2 regions of the Corynebacterium auriscanis genome follow, and region 2 is predicted to be linked to the other one. Evidence: predicted binding sites of a transcription regulator. Region 2 holds the regulator's gene; the other holds the start of a gene.
What was found. The regulator LexA, encoded in region 2, represses DNA repair genes until DNA is damaged. The targets are predictions, from matches to a motif close to CGAACANNTGTTCG.
Positions count from the first base shown of each region.

Region 1 (3,076 bases), 370 kb from region 2:
TCACCCGGACCCGTTCGACTGCACGGTGTTTAAAGGTCGGCCGGCCCAGTGGCCCATCGGGTGTGGTTACTATGACGTGCCCGTCGCCGTGGCTGGTCCAGGTCTCGGAAGCATCACTGTGGATGGTTACATCCCAGTTGCCCGCTGTCTTTAGTCGGTGATGCTTGCCACAGAGTAGATGTAAGTTCGCGGTAGCCGTCGGTCCTCCGTCGGTTGGGTTGTCGTGATCGTATCGTTTCACGTGGTCAACCTGGCATCTATGTGCCGGAACGTCGCAGCCGGGGAATCGGCAGTGTGCGTCTCTGCCGATCACGTTGGCTTTCACGGTGGCGGTGGGGTGGTAGCTCTCATTCGACGCCTCCCCGGCCCCCGCGAGGTGCGTAATGCGGGTCAGCCAGTGCTGGCTGGCCGCGTTTGCCAACCAGTGGCCTTCGCCGAATACCTTATCGAGTGGGAGCCCACCCGTGTTCTGGAATAGGTGAAGCACCACCTCGGCGTCGATGTTGCCTCGGATGAGCTCCAGCAGCGCAGCTCCTTGGGTGATTCCGTGAACTTTGGCGGCATTGCGTACGGCACGCGAGATTTCGATGCCCTCGAGTTTGCCCACTGTGAAGGTGAAAGTGGTGTTGTGTTCACTGCGGTCGTCCACGTGAAAGCTGCCCGCGCCACTTTCATAGTCGTCCGCGGGGGTTGGAGCGTCCTTGTCTGGATCCTCTTCGGGAATGGGGCGCGAAATGGGGTCCAGCTCATCGATGAGTTCGGTGAGTTTGAGGTCAATCCATCGCAGCGTGCGCATTGCTTGATCCCTACGGGTGGGTTGAAGTAGTTCAACCGTGGCGGCGTCGATGAGGTGGCGGCGCTCGGCGCGTACAACTTCAAGGTGTTCGCAGATGCGGTGCATGAGTTGAAGGCAGAAGGCTCCCTCGTCGAACATCGCGGCAACGAGGGGGAAGTGCCGCAGGGTAAGGCCGATGGTCGCGAGCTGGTCGGCGCGGTAGTTTGTCAGGCCGGCGCGCGAGTAGATGCGGGTGTTGTGGTCAGGAATGTAGTCGTCCTCACTGGGGCAGGCCATCCGTACGGCTTGGAGGTGCAGCTTGTTGATCTGCACGAAGGTCTGACTCAGCGGATCTTTTGGATCCAACACTCTCCAAGACGGTTCACAAGAGCATTCGGGAGCGTCCTCGGCGGTGCGGGGGCAGTCGATATCTAATTCGTATTGCTGTTCTAATTCCTTGTGTGGTTCTGGTTGGTTGCCACCGTTTTCGGTAGGTTTTCCCACGTCAGCAGGGGAGCAGGCGGTTCCATTCGATTCTGGGTGATCGTGTGGATTAAAGCCGTCAGCAGCTTGTTCTGCCGGTAGTTCGTGGTTGTTGTGAGGTTGGTGGTCGTGTGGTTCCCCTTGAAACATCATTTCCCCTGATGGTTCGCCCTTTTCTTAAACTAACCATATTTTAGAACACCCATTCGCCTTACGTCAATAGCCCGGCGAAACTTTTTTAGACATTTTTAAGGTGCGGGGAATTGGGAGCAGAGGGTATTGAAACGAGCCGCAGTGGTGTGAAACGAGCCGCAGTGGTGTGAAGCGAGCTGCGAGGGTGTGAAACGAGCTGCGAGGGTGCCCCCAAAAAAAACTACCCACGGGCTGAATACCCTACCGACTGGCCGCGAACTCTGCCCATTGGCCACGCAACCCAGCCGGCCACCCCCAAAAACACCCTACCCGCCGGCCGCGCACCCAGCCGGCCCGTCACCTGGGCCCCCTCAAAAAACCTACAGAATGCTAGACAGGAATTCCTGCGTGCGCCGGTTTTGGGGGTTGCCGATGACTTCCGTAGCCGGGCCGATCTCCTGAATTACACCGGCATCCATGAACGCTACCGTGTCGGCGACTTCGCGGGCGAAGCCCATCTCGTGGGTCACTACCAGCATCGTCATGCCGTCGTTGGCTAGGTCCCGCATCACTCCCAGCACCTCGCCTACGAGCTCGGGGTCCAGGGCGCTCGTGGGTTCGTCAAAGAGCATCAACTTCGGTCGCATCGCCAGCGCACGCGCAATCGCCACGCGCTGCTGCTGACCGCCGGAAAGCTGCACGGGGTACGCCTCTGCTTTGTGTGCCAACCCCACGCGCTCCAGCAGCTGCCGTGCGTAGGCCTCCGCAGTCTCGCGGGATTCGCCCCTCACCTGCATGGGTGCCTCGATGATGTTCTCCAGCACGGTCCGGTGCGTGAAAAGGTTGAAGTGCTGGAACACCATACCGATATCAACGCGCTGTTTCGCGGCGTCCTTCTCGGAAATCTCGTATAGCGTGCCGTTCTTCTCGCGGTAGCCGATCAATTCGCCGTCGACTTCAATGCGACCGGCCGTGGGCTTTTCCAGGTGATTAACGCACCGCAGCAACGTGGACTTGCCGGAACCACTTGGACCGATGAGGCACGTCACCGTCCCCGTGGGTACCTGCAGATCGATGCCCTTGAGTACCTCGATGCGCCCGTAACGCTTCCACAGGTTACGGATATTGATCATCGGGGACTCGCCCGCACGGCTGGCCGCACCCGCACTACTATCTCCATTCACGCTCAGTTCCGCTTTCTCTTGGTTGGTCTTTTGGGGTGTTGACGCCCCCTCGTGCTTGCCCGTCATCGCCATTACCTCGTTCCCACGCTTCCATTGGCGCCGTCCACCGTGACATTGCGTGGTGGGATGCCTTCGGCGTCGGCTAAAGCAGCTAACTGGCGCCCGGTGAGCTGCCGCGACGAACCGCGGGAGAAGTATCGCTCTAAGAAGTACTGGCCGACCATCAGCAGGCTGGTGATAACCAGGTACCACGTGGCTGCAACCAGCAACAGCGGGACGGGCAGGAACAGGATGTTGGAAATGTCGGTGGTGCGCCCGTAGAGCTCGCCTGCGTAGGGAATCGCGATGACCAGGGAGGTGGTCTTTAGTAGGCTGATGAACTCGTTGCCTGTCGGCGGGATGATAATGCGCATCGCCTGTGGCAATACGGTGCGGCGCATGTTCTGCCACCACGTCATGCCCAGTGCCTTGGATGCTTCCGATTGTCCCTCGGGCACCGCTT
Region 1 covers NZ_CP047046.1:1,018,748-1,021,823, forward strand. The annotation lists gene CAURIC_RS04255 (HNH endonuclease signature motif containing protein) at 1-1,411, opposite strand, end outside; gene CAURIC_RS04260 (amino acid ABC transporter ATP-binding protein) at 1,771-2,523, opposite strand; gene CAURIC_RS04265 (amino acid ABC transporter permease) at 2,646-3,076, opposite strand, start outside.
Region 1: CAURIC_RS04255 (HNH endonuclease signature motif containing protein) is a predicted target of LexA. The motif match lies at 1,454-1,467, and genes of this name have one in related genera.

Region 2 (3,076 bases):
GCCGTGATCCTGACGATTCCAGCCGGAGTTCTTGGCGGGGCAACGATCGTGCTCTACGGCATGATCGGTCTGCTGGGAGTGCGTATTTGGCAGGATAACAAGGTGAAGCTGACTGACCCCGTGAACCTGACGGCAGCGGCTGTAGCGCTCGTTGCAGGCATCGGCAACCTTACCCTCAATGTGGGCTCTATCGCGCTGGAGGGAATTGCATGGGGTTCGGTGGGGATCATCGTGGCCTACCCAGCGATGCGTTGGCTCTACGACCATGTGGGTGAGGGGCAACAAAGTAGACAGCTTGACTAGGTGCCAGGCTGGGCAAAGACCACGTCGATTCCCGAATCTTTGAGCGCCTGTACGTAAGTATCGGGCGCCCCGGGATCAGTCACGAGCATTGATAAATCGTCAATGGAGGCAAAACTGACCAGGTAGTCCAAGCCGAACTTTGAGGAATCGCATAGGGCGACGACACGGTCGGCATTGGTGACCATGCAGCGCTTGATTGCTCCCTCCGCGGCGTCGGGAGTAGAAAGCCCATGTGCCATGGTGAGTGCGTTTGTACCGATGAAAGCGACATCCGCGTGAAGCACACCCAGTTGTCGGGTGGCGATGGGACCAACGACGGCACGGGATTGAGGGCGCACGTCACCGCCGATAAGCAAAATGTCAATGGAGGGCGTGTTTGCCAATCGGTAGGCAATGTGGAGGGAGTTGGTGATCACCCGCAGTGGGGGAAAGTGCGTGGTAGCCCCGCTGTTGGGGGTGGGCGATGAGTGATCCCGGCGGGACTCTGCCTGGCCGGGAGAGATTCCGTCACCGTCTGCGTCGATCAGATGGGGGGCGTTGCCCCTGACAGACTGTTCGGCTAGGTAGTCGGCCAGCACGCCCGTGGTTGTGCCGGCATCGAGAAAAATAGTCGAACCGGGTTTAGGCAGATGCTGTGCGGCTTCTCGGCCGATGGCCAGTTTGGCCTGAATACTAGCTTTCGAGCGGGTTTCCACACTGGTGTATTCAGTGTGGTACTTAGGCACGGGTACGGCCCCGCCGTGTACGCGATAAAGCAGCCCGCTGTCATTGAGGGCGGCGAGGTCGCGACGAATAGTTTCGGCCGTTACGCGAAAACGATCGGCAAGTTCGTTGACTGTGACTCGACCTTGCACCGCGGCGAGGGAGACAATCTGTCGTCTGCGTTCGGTGGATTGCACTCCTGTCGCTCCTTGCTGGGAATATGCCGACTACTTTTGGCCTGTCGAACAAATTCTAGCGAGGTAGTTGAACCCCGGGCGTGAGTGCCGGGGAACGGGGGTGGCGAGTGTTAGATTTTGCGGAGCACGGCGACAACTTTGCCAAGTATTTGGGAGTGCTCGGCTGGGATTGGCTCGAACAGATCGTTGTGGGGGAGCAGCCACAGTCCCTCAGAATCTTTGTGGAATTCCTTCACGGTCGCTTCGCCATCAATCATCGCTGCAACGAAGTCACCAAAGTCAGCGGTGGACTGGGAACGTACAGCGACCCAGTCACCGTTGAGAATGCCCGCATCCCGCATGGAATCGCCGACAACCTGGAGCAGGAAGAGTTCTCCGCCCCCCACCAACTCACCCGGAAGTGGAAAGTGAGCTTCCACGTTTTGCTCCGCGAGGATGGGGTTGCCAGCAGCAATCTGCCCGACAACGGGGACGTAGGTCGCCTCAGGCAGGTTTTCATCACCTTCAGAGCGAGGTTGACGGCCGGGTTTGCGCCCTGGGGTCTTCTTGCCACGCTTTTCATATTCACGAACGTCTACGGCGCGCGGTTTCTTATCCTCACGTCGCAGGTAACCGGCTTCCTCAAGCAAATTGAGGTGGTAGGAGACCGACGAGGTTGACTGCAGGCCGACTGCATCGGCGATTTCACGAATACTTGGGGGATATCCGCGCAAGCTCTTTGAATTTTGAATGACCTCTAGAATGCGACGCTGGCGCTCCGTGGGTTGCTTCCGCCCCTGAGCCTTTTCGGCCCTACGATCGGCATCGGATTTTTTGGGCCGTCCGCGACGCGGTGGCGTGCTGGAGTTGGGCAATGGGGTGGGGGGCGTAATGGGTGAATTATCGGTGGACTTTGGGTTCGCAGATCGGGGTTTCTGGCTGCCGGCGGGCGACATGGGGGCTCCTAACTTTGATGACTCATCGATTCTTACACTACCGCAGTTGCGGACAGTTTTGGCATAGGTGTTCGAAAAATGTTCGAAAAAACACTCGACAACAATCGAACAACCGTGCTAGCGTGTGAATTGTCGTCATAATAGAACAGAAGAGCGAAAATGTGGTTGTTCGAGGCTGGGTTGTCGTCCCTGGTTCGTAATGTGACGATCGCAAGCTTTCAGCCGGGTTACCCGGCGGGCTATGGGCAACCGGAGCACTCTTCGGAGCGCTTCCGTTTATTTGGCTAGTAAGAACACTAAGAAAGAGGTTATGACATGTCCACTCCGGTTATTTTTTCCCGTCGTCCCCTAGCAGACCTGAACAATCAGCAACGGGGGTATGCGATCGTGGAAGGTCGCCGCGTACCGCGCACCGCAGGAGTGCGGCGACCTCACACCGTTAAACCCCAGTGGGAGCAAGAGGATTCTCGTGGAGGTTCGAACACGCGTTTCGCCGGTCCAGTATTGGAACGGGCACCCCGTAGCGTGGCGAGCGGTCATATCTTAGCCACCTCTCATTGTCGAACGCATTCGAAGCGATTGGGTTTGCTCGAACGTATTCGTCGCCGCACCTTGGCTATAGTGTCATCTCCGGGCGGAGTTATCATTTCCACCTCGGCTATTTTCCTTTCCATTACCTTGGCGCCGGTGGTAGCCGAAGAGCCCGTGCAATTGTCGGGAACAGCTCCAGCGCAAATAGCACAGATGAAGTAATTCAGGGGCGAGTCATAGAGAGTAGGAAAACCGCGGGGCGGGGGCTTTCAGCAGCCAAAGGTTCCGCGTTTTTCCGGCCCACTGTTCTGGGATTTGGGTGTGGGACTAGCATTAAGGCCGTGTTGTGTCCGTCTTGTAGTTCCCAATCCTCGAAAGTGGTCGACTCCCGCACCGTCGATCACGGCG
Region 2 covers NZ_CP047046.1:1,389,230-1,392,305, reverse strand. The annotation lists gene CAURIC_RS05850 (uracil-xanthine permease family protein) at 1-303, shown strand, start outside; gene CAURIC_RS05845 (DeoR/GlpR family DNA-binding transcription regulator) at 300-1,202, opposite strand; gene lexA (transcriptional repressor LexA) at 1,313-2,137, opposite strand; gene CAURIC_RS05835 (hypothetical protein) at 2,453-2,890, shown strand; gene nrdR (transcriptional regulator NrdR) at 3,010-3,076, shown strand, end outside.